DNA from 3 places in the Caldalkalibacillus uzonensis genome. Region 3 is predicted to be linked to each of the others. Evidence: riboswitches for the same ligand, from Rfam matches in the RefSeq annotation. Region 3 holds a riboswitch; each other region holds the start of a gene.
The links. Region 3 has a riboswitch for S-adenosylmethionine ahead of J2S00_RS05085 (MetQ/NlpA family ABC transporter substrate-binding protein). Riboswitches for the same ligand answer to the same signal wherever they lie in the genome.
Positions count from the first base shown of each region.

Region 1: linked by a shared signal. The riboswitch ahead of J2S00_RS11635 (homoserine dehydrogenase) and the one ahead of J2S00_RS05085 (MetQ/NlpA family ABC transporter substrate-binding protein) in region 3 are both predicted to bind S-adenosylmethionine.
Region 2: linked by a shared signal. The riboswitch ahead of J2S00_RS13635 (methionine biosynthesis PLP-dependent protein) and the one ahead of J2S00_RS05085 (MetQ/NlpA family ABC transporter substrate-binding protein) in region 3 are both predicted to bind S-adenosylmethionine.

Region 1 is NZ_JAUSUQ010000008.1:109,982-115,106, forward strand. Features, by position in the region: gene J2S00_RS11620 (efflux RND transporter permease subunit) at 1-7, opposite strand, end outside; gene J2S00_RS11625 (efflux RND transporter periplasmic adaptor subunit) at 1-1,259, opposite strand, end outside; gene J2S00_RS11630 (c-type cytochrome) at 1,526-1,885, opposite strand; gene J2S00_RS11635 (homoserine dehydrogenase) at 1,987-3,327, opposite strand; SAM riboswitch class I at 3,460-3,570, opposite strand; gene mnhG (monovalent cation/H(+) antiporter subunit G) at 3,983-4,357, opposite strand; gene J2S00_RS11645 (Na(+)/H(+) antiporter subunit F1) at 4,335-4,619, opposite strand; gene J2S00_RS11650 (Na+/H+ antiporter subunit E) at 4,621-5,097, opposite strand; gene J2S00_RS11655 (Na+/H+ antiporter subunit D) at 5,105-5,125, opposite strand, start outside.
Region 2 is NZ_JAUSUQ010000010.1:109,977-115,101, reverse strand. Features, by position in the region: gene sat (sulfate adenylyltransferase) at 78-1,226, opposite strand; gene J2S00_RS13645 (phosphoadenylyl-sulfate reductase) at 1,308-2,024, opposite strand; gene cysP (sulfate permease) at 2,027-3,109, opposite strand; SAM riboswitch class I at 3,540-3,667, shown strand; gene J2S00_RS13635 (methionine biosynthesis PLP-dependent protein) at 3,768-4,895, shown strand; gene metC (cystathionine beta-lyase) at 4,910-5,125, shown strand, end outside.
Region 3 is NZ_JAUSUQ010000003.1:98,438-103,562, reverse strand. Features, by position in the region: gene J2S00_RS05095 (IclR family transcriptional regulator) at 63-845, shown strand; gene J2S00_RS05090 (dihydrodipicolinate synthase family protein) at 852-1,763, shown strand; SAM riboswitch class I at 1,881-1,982, shown strand; gene J2S00_RS05085 (MetQ/NlpA family ABC transporter substrate-binding protein) at 2,077-2,889, shown strand; gene J2S00_RS05080 (methionine ABC transporter ATP-binding protein) at 2,974-4,017, shown strand; gene J2S00_RS05075 (methionine ABC transporter permease) at 4,010-4,681, shown strand; gene J2S00_RS05070 (5-oxoprolinase subunit C family protein) at 4,683-5,125, opposite strand, start outside.

The sequences.
Region 1 (5,125 bases), on a different contig from region 3:
GCTTCATCGATTGTACGCTCCTTACGTATGTTCACTTGTGCGCCATCATACAGGCTGAATTGTCCCTGAATGACGATCTGCTCACCTTCTTCCAACCCGGATTGTACAACGATCCATTGGGCTGTCTCCTCACCGGGTGTAATAGCCCGTTGCTTGGCTACACCGTCTTCCACGACATAGACATAATAAGTATCGTTTTGGCGAAGAACGGCATCTATGGGAACCAGGAGCCGGGCTTTATCCTCCGCCAAATCAAGTTCGATTTGAGCAATCATGCCAGGGACTATTCCCTCTGGAATCTCCTCCCATTCCACCTCAAGGGGGTAGGAGCGGGATTGCTGGCCGGGAATCGGGCTGATATATCTAATCTGTCCGACTGAGCGGCTTCCCGCCGCATTAACGGTAATATCCACTTCTTGTCCCACCTGCACCCACTTCAGCTGAGCTTCACTCACTGTGGCCCGTATAAATGGCTGTGACACATCCACAACGTTCATAAGTGCCATCTGGGGTGAAACCGTTTGTCCCACAAATACGGCGAGATCGGTCACTTGGCCGCTGATTGGTGCGATAATACGCAACTGTTGCCGTTGCTGCTCAGCCATTTTCACGCCTATCTCTGCTTGATGGACAGCAGCTTCGGCAGCCTGAACCGATTCAGTTCCTTTGGCTTGCTCCAGGGCCAGCTCAGCTGCTTTGACTGCCATTTCAGCCTGCTGGATCTCCATTTCCCGTTGGGCTGTGTTCATTTCCAAGAGGGGGCGCAAAGCTTCAGTCAGCTCATTCTCTTCATCAATATCCAAACTAAGATTCTCACTTTGATCAGACTGGGCCAGTTCATAGGATCGCCGGGCTTGTGCCAACTGTTGTTCAGCCTGACGGATTCCTTGCTCTCTCATCGCTTTGGCACTGGCCAGCTGGGCTTCAGCCGCTTGAAGGCCAGCCTGGGCTTGTTCCACGCTTAGTTCTATATCCTGGGAGGCCAATTCAACCAGAAGCTGTCCTGCTTCAACAAGATCCCCATTGTTGACGTGCACTTTTTTCACCTCCCCGGGCAGGGATGGAAATACAGCAGCTTGCTCGCTGGCCATCACCGTGCCCGAAATGGTGACCGTTTGTTCCACAGTGCCTTCGGTAACGGTCAGAACATCAACAGGATAACGCTCTTCGGCCGCTGGCTCTTCTGGTGCTGTCGTATTGCAGCCGCTCAAAACAATGACAAGCAAAATGACAAGTGGCAATAAACAGGTTTTCCACATCTTCCTTTAACCTCCCCTTATGTTCGCTGCTGGGCGCGATAAAAGTAAGAATAAAAAGTCACGATAACAGTATAAATTCTGACTGACGGGTCAGTCAATAAAGTAAAGTGTGACAAATTGATGACAACCGCCAGTGGTGGACCTTCCTGGCAAACACACTGCCCAGGAGAGGGAGCGGATATGGCAAAGCCTGAAGTGCACTTAAAAAGCACTTCAGGCTTTGCCGCTTCTTGCCCGGTTCAGAGGACCAGCTGCTTGACGGGAAGCTAGTCCAAGGTAAGCAGATAAGCGATGACAGCTTCTTCTTGTCCACCGGCCGTTCCACCGGGCATGGCCCCTATCCCGTTGACCAAAATGTCATGCAGTTGATCAGGGGTGTACTTTGCGGACAATCCATGTAAGGCAGGGCCCATGCCGCCTTCAAGATTCTCACCATGGCAGGAAATACAGTTTTTTTGTACCACGGCTTCCCCTTCAGCAATTAATTGGGCGTCAGCCTCATCTGGTGCTGTTTCCTCTTCGGTCATGTCGTCGTCCGGTGGTGCCTCATCGGCTGGTCCGCACCCACCCACCAACAAAAAAGTAAGCACTGTGCATAACAGCATCCCTCGTTTAAGAAACTTCATCTATGTCTCCTCACTTTCTACAAAGAGGTCAGTCAACGTTAGTATTTGTCACTTTTATTATAAAATACGTGGTTGATGGGAAGAGGCAGCAGTTGTAAGTGCTAGGCATAAGCAGGATGGCTGCCTACATACCGCAGTGCACTTCTAAGCCTGCTGCTAAGGGTAGAGGACTGCCAATCATCTTCATTGATGAGAACCGGGTAAAGGGTTGCTTCTTGACAGAGACTGATCGCTTCCCGCCAGTTGGGATTCAGTTTTAAAAGCCCTGTGCCAAGCTGCTCTGTTTCTTCACAGTACAGCCATTCTCCTTGACAGTTTTTGATCAATCTCTCCAGCCCCTGCTGTCCTTTCGACTGCCGCCAAAAAGCGATAATGTAATCGCTTGTATTGTGCAGGGAGGGCTGATTCTCATCGGCTCTGTTACTTTGCTGTGCATCATTTTCCTCGAAAGGGATCAGAGAGACATTATTGGATGGAACATATCCGGCTTTAAACTGGCGGTGACAGAAGACTAAGTCTTCAAGCATGGCACTCGCTGTTGGCTTCTTGCCTGCTCCAGGTCCTTGGAAGACCAACTGGCCCACCAAATCACCCGTGACCATGATGGCATTTGTTACCCCATTCACTTGGGACAACGGATGTTCAGCAGGTAAAAAGACAGGTTCAACCCGACCTTCAACCCCTCGTGCCGTTTTTGTCAGAAGCGCAGCCAGCTTCAGGGTCAAGCCCAATTGCCCGGCCACTTCCATATGCCAGGGTTCAACTCCGGTAATGCCCCGGCATGTTAAAGTGGCACTGTACTCCCAAGTTCCCGTAACATAATAGGCTAAAATTTGCAGCTTATATAAAGCATCCCATCCCTCAATGTCTGCGGTGGGGTCAGCTTCGGCATACCCTAATGCTTGTGCCTCATGCAAAACGTCACTGAAAGGCTTCCCTTCCTGACTCATCTTGGTCAGGATATAGTTGGTTGTTCCATTAAGGATACCTTGGAGTTGTGAGATTTGATTAAACAGCAAAGAAGTTTTCAAAGCAGACAAAATGGGAATGCCGCCGGCCACACTGGCCTCATAACTGAGGTAGGTCCCGGCTTGCCTGGCGATCTGTTCCAAGCGATGTCCCCGTTTGGCAATCAGCTCCTTGTTGGCCGAGATGACAGGAATGCTGTTTTCTAATAGGTAAGAGACATAAAAGTAAGCGGGATCCACCCCCACAATGGCCTCAAATACCACATCAGGTTTACAGGCGACAAATGACTTAAAATCTGTCACCAGCAGTTCCCGGGGGACATGAGGACGTTCCTTACGGCTGTTTTTGATAAGAATGCTGACTACTTCTACCTCATCACCCAGCAGCCGTGTCAGCCTTTCTTTTTCGGTGGAAATGGCTTCATAGACACCGCTACCCACTGTACCTAATCCCAACAATCCGATCCGCAGCATCAACATATTCCCCTTTCGTTTGCCATTAAGGTCTTCTGCTCAACAGAACCTATTCTCAAGTTCACTACAAACACGATAAATGAAAAACCCCCTTCTTGAGGAAGGGGGTGCATATACTTACAAGCATCCTTCCTCTTATCTCTCGAAGATGGAACCATCTTCGCAGGAATTGGCACCTTTCCAGCCTAAGCTGGCGGTTGCCGGGCTTCATTGGGCCAGTCCCTCCGCCTCTCTTGATAAGAGTGATGACACAAGCTATTCAAATAATCAACATTGCTAATCTTTGGTATTATCTTAAGTGAAATGCCTCTCATTGTCAATCATTATCTGTCCCTTATTTTCTTTTTCAATTTATTCGTGATTATAACCAAAAGCAAGCCGATAATGGCCGCACATACTTCAAGCATGATCACTCCCCCTCAACCAAACTTTTAAATATTTAAAAAGTTTCCTTACACCAATTTTTTTGCTGTTATACAATATGCTGAAAAGTAACAAGGAGGTTCAATCCATCAGTGATTTTGAGTCACTGTGAAAGAGTCTAATCTGTTGTCTGAAGCTGGTGTGTTGTTCGTTAAATGAAAAAACGTGCCCGGGTGTAAAAGGGCACGTAATCACTCGTTGTTTGGTTTCATTTGGAGAATTCAATTGGCTGTTATTTGTTTGAATGCAGCTCCTGATTTTGAGTGTAGTATTGCTTAAGATCATCTTGCACTGATTTTTCCCATAATGGAACTTGAATGTGATAGGCGGCCCGGCAAATCAGATGGCCGGCCACTGGTGCCGTAACAAAGACGAAAACAATACCGAGTAAGAGCCCTGCACTAAAGATGCCTTTGACCCACCAAAAATAGAGGAAAGCCCCGGTCAAAATACACAGGACACCAAGAGTGGAACTTTTGGTGGCAGCATGAGAACGTGTGTATACATCAGGAAGTCTAATCATGCCAATGGCACTTAATAAACTTAAAACCGCACCCAAAAGCAAAAGCAAACCGACAATTCCTTTACTGATCTCGACGACGCTCAATGACAACCCCTCTTTCTAAAAACTTGGCATAGGAAATTGTACCAATAAAGGCCAATATGCCGATCAACAAAATAATTTCCAGGAATGCCTGTGTTTCCAGCATCATGGAGATAATAGCCACCATGCCGATAATGTTGATGCCAATGGTGTCGACAGCAATGATGCGGTCGGGCATGGACGGGCCTCTAATCACACGGTAAAGTGATATAAGAATTGAAGCTGCGATGATCATGAGGGCAGTCATGAGGAGATAAGCAAACATGTTATCTGCTCACCTCCATAATGGCCTGCTCAAAGGAGTCCTTAATTTGGGCAATGGTTTGTTCGGCGTCAGGAATATCTATGGCGTGAATGTATAATATACTTTTGTCCGGGGTGACGCTGACGGTTAATGTTCCCGGTGTCAGCGAAATCAAACAGGCCAAAGTTGTAATTTCCCAGTCAGATTTTAATTGTGTTTCAAAGGCAAAGATCCCGGGACGAATATCCAGATCAGGTTTTATGATTTGCTTGATGACACTAATGCTAGAGAGGATAAGCTCTTTTAAGAACAGCAGCAGCAGCTTGACAACGGCCACAATTTTCTGGCCATAGAACGAATAGGGCAGAAACCGTCTTAAGGCAAAGATGAGTAGAAACCCAAGCACATAACCAATGGAAAATGTGACCAAATCCCAACTGTTATTTAACAAAACCCAGATAAGGGCCAGGATAAGGTTAAGCAAAATTTGAAAAGGCATGATCCATCTACTCCTTTAGCACGGCCTG
Region 2 (5,125 bases), on a different contig from region 3:
CTTCCTTGCTTCAATATTTCATTCACTGGCATGGCTGTCGGGCCAGTGCAACAGCCATGCTATGACAGACCATACATTTAGGAAGAATATGAGAGCTGTTTCATGCCTTTAATCAAGACCTCCACCACTTCTTTGCGGCTGAATTCCGGCGGCGGTACCTCTCCCTGACTGAGCATCTGACGTACCTTCGTGCCGGACAAGATCAAGCGATGTTCTTCACTATGGGGACATGTTTTGGTGGAGGCCATTCCCCCACACTGATAACAATAGAAACTATGTTCAAAAAACAGGGGTGTAATGCCCAGTTCTGCAGGTGTAAAGTGGTCAAAAATGCGTTGGGCATCATAGGTGCCGTAATAGTTGCCAACCCCAGCATGATCCCGCCCAACAATAAAATGAGTGCAACCGTAATTTTTGCGCACCATGGCGTGAAAAATGGCTTCCCGAGGCCCGGCATAACGCATGGCGGCCGGAAAGACAGCCAAAAAGACACGCTGCTCCGGATAATAATTTTCCAACAGCACTTGGTAACTTTCCATGCGTACATCCGCCGGAATGTCGTCCGCCTTCGTTTCACCCACCAGGGGATTAAGGAACAAACCGTCCACGGTCTCAAGGGCACATTTTTGAATATACTCATGGGCACGATGGACCGGGTTGCGGGTTTGAAACCCAACCACTGTGCGCCAGCCCAGTTCCCTAAACCGGGCACGAGTCTGTTCAGGATCCAGATAAAACTCAGCAAAGCGCTTCTTAGGCGGGCGTTTAACCAGCGTAACCGGTCCTCCCAGATAGACAGGGGGCCGTTCAAACAGTTTTTTTACCCCTGGATGGGCGACATCTGTGGTGCGGTAGACCTGCTTGGCTTCTATCGTTTTATCGGGACGGTACTTCTCCTGCACCTCGATTAATCCATATACCGTCCCCTCATAGGTCAGTTTGACGAGATCGCCTTCCCTAATTGTGCTGGCTGCTTCATCACTGACGGGAAGCGTAATGGGAATGCTCCATACTTCACCGCTGGCCAGGCGCATGTGCTGGATCACTTGCACATAATCATCTGCTCCCATAAACCCTTCCAAGGGACTGTAGGCGCCATTCGCAATCAATTCCAAATCTGACAAAGCAATTGTGTCCAGTTCCACCTGTTTGTTGATGAGAGACAAATCAACATCAGGTTGGTAACGGTTAATTAATCTTCCTCCATGAGGCTGACTGAGACTCATCCTCTCTCCTCCTTTTCCTGCTTTATGTCAAACAAGTGATATACCCGTAAAACAAGCACTCACTCGGACGGCTGACCATGTTTATTGGCTGTGTAACCCGCATTCGGTCTTAGCTGAGTGGGCCCAACGGCCTGCCCGGGAATCAGCCTTTCCTTGCACAGGCAGAGTGCAAGGTTCACAGCCGATGCTGGGATAATCTTGATCATGCAGCGGATTATAGGGAAGGTTAAAGCTTTTAATGTACAGCCACACCTCCTCCCATGTCCAGTGAATGAGGGGACAAACCTTGATCGATTGAAACTTATGATCCAGGTTGACAAACTGGACGTGGGCCCGAGTCGGCGACTGTTCTCGCCGTAGTCCGGACATCCAAGCTTTGACCCCGGTCAACGCTTTTTGCAGAGGGATGATCTTACGTAGCCGGCAGCATTGATCAGGATTATGTAACCACAATTGGTCACCATACTGTTTCTCCTGTTCCTGCAGGGAAAGATCAGGCTGGATCATCTCGATTCGCAATAGGGGATAGCGCTGTTTGACCTCTTCAATCAGACCGTAAGTTTCTTTGAAATGAAGGTGTGTATCTAAGAAAATGACTTTAGCATCGGCTTTGACTTTGCTGATCAAATCGATCAGCACCATGCCTTCTGCCCCGAAGCTGCAGGCGTAAATCAACTCATCACCCCATTGGTCGTAAGCCCACTTGATCACATCCAGGGTGTCTTTTTGCTCCAGCTGCCGGTTAACCTCGGCCAGCTCCTCTTTAGGCAAGGTCGTGTAAGAGAATGTAACACCCATGGTTAAATCCCGCCTCCTTGTTCATGAATCGATTTCTTGTCTTGCCGGATGGTTTTTAATAAACTGAGCGTGCCAAATGTACCTACAAACACACTCAAAACAACAATAACAACATATGGATTAGGCTCCAGGATGATATGAACCAAGGTGTATGAAACCACCAGCGAAAGAATAGGTGACACAATCCACACCTTGATAATTTGAACGATCACATTCTTTTGCCATAAGCGGAAACCATTCTCTGCGGTCCCCACACCCAAAATGGCCGATGTGGTAGCCTGGGTAAGCGGAACTGGGATGCCCAGCAGTGAAGCCAAGACCACCAATGTACCTCCTGTTCCTGACACCACGCTGCCTTGCAGCAGAGAGAGGGAGGTAATCCGTTTGCCGTTGGTCTCCAGTACCCTTCCGCCGAGCAAGACCGCTCCCAGTGCCACGAAGGCCCCACCCAGCCAGATGGCCTGCGTTGCATCCAACAGTCCCGCTCCTACCAAAGGGCCGATGGCATTGGCTACATTATTCATCCCTGCTGAAAAAGCCTCCAGACACCCGGTGAAGATGAGGAGGGCAATAAGAGCTTTGCGCCATTTGCCTCCCTTTTTCAGGTCAGGATAGCGTCTCTCAAACCACAGAATCCCTTTGCCTGATACGTAAGCCACACTGAAGGCAACTACCGGCACAATGATCCAAAACGAGACAATGTAGAGCAGATTGGAGACATACAAGGCCTGAAAGGCAATGCCGACGCCAACGATCGATCCCACAGTCACTTCACTGGTTGACAAAGGAATACCCAGCAGATTGGCGATAAACAGCGTGCTGGTTGCTCCAACCAAAATAATCAGCACAATCGGCACATTGAGGATATCAGTGGGGATAATCCCGCTGCCGATCGTCTTCACCACTTCTCCGCTGCCCAAGACTGCACCCAAAAAGACTGCTAGAGCCACAAGCAGCAAAGCGAGCGTCTTCTGGCGGACCGCTCCCGCACCATACACCGCACCCATGGTGGCCGCTGCTCCGCTGGCCCCAATATTCATGGCAAAAAACAAGGCAATGACAATGGCGATAAAGGTTAACAGCATCGATTTTCACCTTTACCTTTCTTTCGGTTCTATACATGATACGTGCCAACACGGTTAATAACACAATTCACATTAATCAACTATGAATTATGGAATTTTGCTGTTTTAAAGTATCATATATAATCCCTCGCTGTCTGTCAATTCCTAATTTCAGAAAAGAAGTCAAAAACTTGGGGCCGCTGCAAAAGGATAGACATGAGCCTAAAATGCCCTCTGATAAATAGGTTATAAATTTTCACCTAAATCGGTGATCATTTTTGATAGGAAATCACTGAAAAAGCAGATCATTGAACGACACTGTCCCGTGGGCGTCAATTAACCACATTCCGGGATTGCTAAATTTTTTTACATTTTCCTATTGCCAAATCAATAAATTAGTTATATAGTTGTTTTAATAGTCATACATAACTGAATACGAGTGTTGTTCTTTTTCTTATCCAGAGAGGTGGAGGGACTGGCCCTGTGAAACCTCAGCAACCAGCCAGCTTGTATTGCTGGCCAGGTGCTAATTCCAGCAAGTTGAGTCAAGTTGTCTTGATTCAACTTGAAAGATAAGAGGAAGACAAACTAACGGAAACCCGCTTAGTCTTGCCTTCTTCTTATCAGAAGAAGGCTTTTTTATTTCATCAAAGCAGAGCAAAGGTGGGGATGAGCTAAGATGAGCCAATTGAAACTAGAGTCTCAGCTGGTTCAAATCGGAAACCGCAGTGAGAAAGAAACCGGGACGGTATCGGCTCCGGTCTACTTTTCAACCGCCTACCGCCATGCCGGCATTGGCCAGTCTACGGGCTATGATTACTCCCGTACAGGCAATCCGACCCGGGCCATTCTGGAGCAGGCTATAGCTGATTTGGAGGGTGGCGACCGGGGATTTGCCACCAGTTCAGGTATGGCGGCCATTCAGATTATTTTGTCCTTGTTTGGGCAAGGGGACGAGTGGGTCGTTTCCCAGGATCTCTATGGAGGCTCGTACCGCTTGTTTGAAGAAGGCTGGAAGCGCTGGGGGCTGAACTTCCATTATGTTGATCCACGATGTACAGAGGAAATTGAAAAACGAATCACCCCTCGCACCAAAGCTATCTTTATTGAAACACCGACCAATCCGCTTATGCAGGAGACAGATATCAGTGCGGTCAGCCGGGTGGCTAAAAAACATGGCCTGTTACTGATCGTGGACAACACCTTTTACACGCCACTTTTGCAGCAGCCCATCAAACAAGGGGCAGATATCGTCATTCACAGCGCCACCAAATATTTGGGCGGACACAACGATGTGCTGGCCGGACTGATTGTGGCCAAGGGAGAAGCATTATGTGAACGTTTGTTTCATTATCATAACGCCATCGGTGCCACCCTCTCCCCCCTGGACTCCTGGCTGTTGATGCGTGGTATGAAGACACTGGCCTTACGCATGAGACAGCATGAGGCCAATGCCCGGCAGATTGCCGCCTATTTGCAGCAGCATGACTGTGTGACCGATGTGCTGTATCCGGGCCGGGGAGGGATGCTCTCCTTCCGCATCTTAAAAGAAGAATGGGTCAATCCCTTCCTGCAGCACCTTCAATTAATTACCTTTGCTGAAAGCTTGGGAGGGGTAGAAAGTTTCATCACCTATCCCGCCACCCAAACCCACGCCGACATTCCTGAAGAGGTGCGCACGGCATACGGGGTGTGTAACCGCTTGTTGCGTTTCTCCGTGGGTGTGGAGCATGTGGACGATTTGATTGCCGACTTGGAGCAAGCCTTTGCTGCTTTAAAATCTGGGCAAGTGGAACAAGCCAGATGAGGAGGTCAGCCGAGATGAGTGAAGAATTTTGTTTTGAAACCCGCCTGTTGCACAACAAACATAAATGGGATCCCCACACAGGGGCCGTCAGTGTGCCCATTCACCATGCCTCAACTTATCACCAGCCAAATATTGACCGTTTTGGCCGCTATGATTACAGCCGATCGGGCAACCCGACACGGGAAGCACTGGAAGAAACCATTGCTGAACTGGAAGGGGGCACAAGAGGC
Region 3 (5,125 bases):
GATTGTTTATACTATATTTATTGGAATGTGAGCATCAAGTTATCGTAAAAAGGGATGAAGAAATGAGTACACGTAAAGATATAGTCCAATCTGTGGATCGTGCCCTCACCCTTCTTGAATGTTTGGCTGAGGAAACGGACGGATTAGGTGTGACTGAACTGAGTAACCGTTTGGATCTGCCCAAAAGCACGATTTCCCGCTTTCTGAAAACATTATTGGAACGCCAATACATCCGCCAAAATCCTAAAACCGGCCGCTATCAGCTGGGCCTGAGAATACTGTATTTGTATGGTTCACTCATGGACCATCTGGATGTACGCAAGGTGGCTTTGCCCTATTTGGAAGCTTTGTGCAGGGAAACGAATGAAGTGATCCATCTCTGTGTCCGTGATGGAGCTGAAGTGGTTTATGTGGAAAAAGTTGAGAGTGAAACTACAATTCGTATGCATTCCAAAGTGGGTAACCGGGTACTGATGCATTGTACGGCCGTTGGCAAGGTACTGCTGTCTGAACTGGAAGAGGATGAAGTGGCAGGCATTATCTCCCGCAAAGGGATGCCCCGCAAAACAGAGAATACCATTACAGATTTAAACAAGTTATTGACAGAACTGTCCGCAGTTCGCAGCCAAGGATATGCCATCGACGATATTGAGCATGAAGAGGGCATCCGCTGCATCGGGGCCCCTATCCGCAATCATGCAGGTCAGATTGTGGCCGCTATTAGTATATCCGGTCCTACGTTCCGCATGACCAAAGAGCGTGTTGAACAGGAATTGAGCCTAACAATCAAGTACTATGCTCAGCTTATTTCTAGCCAGTTGGGATACACCTGTCAAAGGAGATGATACACAATGGCAAGAATCAATCCATTTAAAGGGATTATCCCTCCAGTCCCCACCATTGTAAATGAGCAAGGACAGTTAGACGAAGCAGGAATGAAAAAGTTAGTGGACTATTTAATTGAAGGCGGAGTGCACGGGTTACTGATGTTGGGTACCAGTGGCGAATTCAGCCAGATGAGCTTTGAGCAGCGTAAGCAGGTGGCAGAGTTTGTTGTGAGGTATGTGGACCAGCGGGTACCCGTCATGATCGGTACCGGCAGCCCCAGCACCAGGGAAGCAATAGAGCTGAGCCGTCATGCCGAACAGATTGGTGCAGATGGTGCGCTGGTCATCAATCCTTATTATTGGCCACTGGCAGAAGATCATCTCTATGCCCACTACGCCAGCATTGCAGAAGCGGTCAGCTTCCCTGTCCTGGTTTACAATTTCCCCTTGTTGACCGGCCAGGATATAACCCCTGATTTCCTGTACCGGCTGGCAATGGACTATGAGAACATTATGGGTGTAAAAGAGACCTTGGATACAGCCGGACATTACCGGGAGATCATTGTCAAAATCAAACAGAAGCGGCCGGAATTTGCAGTATTTTCCGCCTATGACGACCACTTGCTCAACACACTGGCTTTGGGCGGAGACGGCTCTATCCCGGGCAGCGCCAATTTTGCCCCGGAAATAACAGTTGGTTTGTACGAAGCCTTTCAAGCAGGAGATTATGACAAGGCGCTCCAGTTGCACCGCCGTTTGGCCTTACTAATGGAGATGTACAAACTGGACGTTCCCTTTGTTAATGTGCTAAAAGAAGCGATTCGCCTGATGGGATTGGAGATTTCCACGGCTGTTTTACCTCCAGCCCGGCCTCTCAGTGAAGAAAAACGGGAGCAATTAAAACAAATGTTGCAGGCGGCAGAATTGCTAAATTAATGATTGACAGTTCGATCGTTCCTGTACTATACTTTATATCAATGTAAAAACTTAAAGGCTATGCAGCCAAAAACCAGCTGGTTGAAGAATCTTTTTAACAAGTTAAAAGGATATCTTCTCTTATCAAGAGTGGCGGAGGGACTGGCCCAATGAAGCCCGGCAACCTTCTTAACGTGCCAGAGCGGGTTAAGAAAGGTGCTAATTCCTGATAGATAAGAGGTTCAAAGTGTTAAGCAGCCTCTCTGTCTGTCAGAGAGGTTTTTAATTTAATACCCCTTAAAAACAGATATACACAACAGGAGGAGAGAAACCGATGAACAAAAGCTTAATGGCATTAATCAGTCTTATCCTTATCTTCTCATTAGCTGCTTGTGGGGGAAGCGAGGAAACAGGAGGGTCACTTCCGGAAGATAAGTTGCGGGTTGGTGTGACTGCTGGTCCACACGAAGAAATTATGGAAAAAGTGGCTGAGGTGGCAGCACGGGAAGGACTTGAAATTGAGATCGAAGTTTTTACCGAGTATGTCATGCCTAATATTGCTTTGGCTGAGGGAGAGCTTGATGTGAACAGTTTTCAGCATGTTCCCTATCTTGAAAACTTTAAAGAAGACCGGGGCCTGGACCTCATTGACGTAGCCACCACAGTCAATTTCCCTATGGGAATTTACTCCAAGCATATTAATGATCTCAGTGAGTTAAAAGAAGGGGATAAACTGGGTCTTCCCAACGACCCGACAAACGGAGCCCGTGCCCTGATTTTATTTGAATTAGCTGGACTCATCAAGCTGGCAGAAGGGGTTGGCACAGAGGCCACTGTGCACGATATAGTGGAGAACCCCTTAAACCTAGAGTTTGTTGAACTGGAGGCGGCCACCATTGCCCGGGTGCTTGACGATTTAGCAGCCGCAGCCATTAACACCAACTTCGCTATTGAAGAAGGTTATGTGCCTACTAAAGATTCTATCTTTATTGAACCCGCTGATTCTCCGTGGGTCAATGTTATAGCAGTGCGTACGGAGAACAAAGATGATCCTGTCTTAGAGAAGCTGATCAAGGCCTATCATTCTGATGAGGTGAAGCAGTTTATTGAGGAGAGGTTTGAGGGTTCCGTTGTTCCCTCATGGTAAAAACTGCTCTTGAACGGCAGGAGATCATAGCAGAGGAATGCCTCATGTTGCATGAGGCATTTTCTTTAGGAAAGGGGAAAACGTATGATTAAGCTGGAGCGAGTGTCCAAAACATTTGTCTCGAAAAATAAAGAAGTACAGGCCTTAAAAGAAGTGTCTTTGGAAGTGAAAAAAGGTGAAATTTTTGGTGTAATTGGATACAGTGGAGCCGGAAAAAGCACTTTGATCCGTTGTGTTAATTTACTGGAGCGCCCCACCTCGGGCAAGGTGTGGGTTGACGGAACTGAACTTACGGCTTTATCCAGTGCTAAATTGCGTGACGTACGCAAAAAAATTGGTATGATCTTTCAGGGGTTTAACCTGTTAAAGACAGCCACTGTCTATGAAAATATTGCTATCCCGCTCAAACTGGCCGGTCTTCCTAGTAGCGAAGTGGAGCGGAGAGTGAAAGAATATGTGTCGGTTGTGGGGTTAGACGACAAGTTGGAACATTATCCCAGTCAGTTGTCTGGAGGCCAGAAGCAGCGTGTGGCGATTGCCCGGGCTTTGGCCCATGAGCCCGAGGTGCTTTTAAGTGATGAAGCAACAAGTGCCCTTGATCCTGAAACGACCGATTCTATCCTTGAACTCTTATTAAAAATCAATCGTCAATTCAATATTACCATCTTGCTTATTACCCATGAGATGCATGTCATCCAAAAGGTATGCGACCGGGTGGCCGTCATGGAAAATGGCCAAGTAATCGAAGAAGGTCGCGTTTTTGAAATCTTTACCCATCCACAGCACTCTATCACCAAAAAGTTTGTTAATAGTTTGTTCAATGAAGAAGTACCAGAGGCTGTTGTGGACAGATTACAAGCAACCGGTCCTATTATTACACTGTCCTTTGTGGGAGAATCGGCCGGGGATCCGGCTCTGGCCGAAGTAAGCAAGCGTTTTGATGTCTATCCTAACATTTTGTCAGGACAGATTACACAGTTGAAGGATAAGCCTTTTGGCCGTCTTGTTGTCCATCTTAAAGGAGATGAGTCACAAACCCAGCAAGCGATTCAGTATTTACTCTCTCGAGGCATTAAGGTGGAAGGGACAGTGCTAGACGCTGGGAAGGAGGTTGCTGTCAATGGATAGTATCACAGCGTTTTTTCAAGAGAGGGGACCTATTCTATGGCAGGCATTAATCGAGACTTTTCAAATGGTCTCCATTTCACTGGCTATTTCAGTGGTGATCGGCCTGCCCCTTGGAGTCCTGCTTATATTGACCCGCCCTGGCCAAAGTTGGGAAAGTCCTGTTATTTATCAATTTCTAAACGTGACCATTAATGTGATTCGTTCCATTCCATTTATTATTCTGTTGTTTTTTATCCTTCCTTTTACCAAATTGATTGTGGGCACCGCGATTGGAGTGAAGGGAGCCATTGTTCCTCTTGTCGTGTATACGGCCCCCTATATTGCCCGGCTGATGGAGTCCTCTTTGTTAGAAGTGGATCGTGGTGTGATTGAAGCTTATCAATCAATGGGTATAAAAACAAGACAAATTATCTGGCACGTGATGATCAGGGAAGCACGGCCGTCCATTATCCTGGGGATCACCATCGCCACCATTGGTTTAATTGGGGCCACCGCCATGGCCGGGTTGGTTGGTGCAGGTGGATTGGGTGATTTGGCTTTCCGCTTCGGCCATCTCCGCTATGAAGCTGACATCATGTATGCAACCGTGGCGGTTCTGATTATTATTGTTCAAGGTCTGCAGTCCGTCGGTAACCGCCTGGCAGCAAAAATGAAAAAAGATTAATTTAGCTAGTTACACCACAGGCCACGCTGAGACAGCGCAGGAAACGTTCCCGCTCCCGGTATAGCTGGTGAGCTTCTTGGATACTGATGGCTTGAAAGCGGATGTTTTGCCCCGGCAGCATCTGGGCCAGAACGGGAATATCCACTGAAATGACGTTGGCGATGCGGGTATAGCCACCTGTCGTTTGGCGGTCGGCCATCAAGATAATAGGCTCGCCGCCGGCAGGAACTTGAACGGTGCCCAAGGCAACCGCATCTGAAATGATATCCGCACCCGATCGGTGGCAAAGTTTCGGACCGGCCAGACGATACCCCATCCGGTCGGCTTGGCTGGTGATCTGATAGGATTCAGCAAGAAAGGTTTCAATGCTTTCTTCCGTAAACACGGCTTGTTCAGGACCAAGAATCACTCTGATCGTTTGCCTCTCTTGATAAACGGGAATAT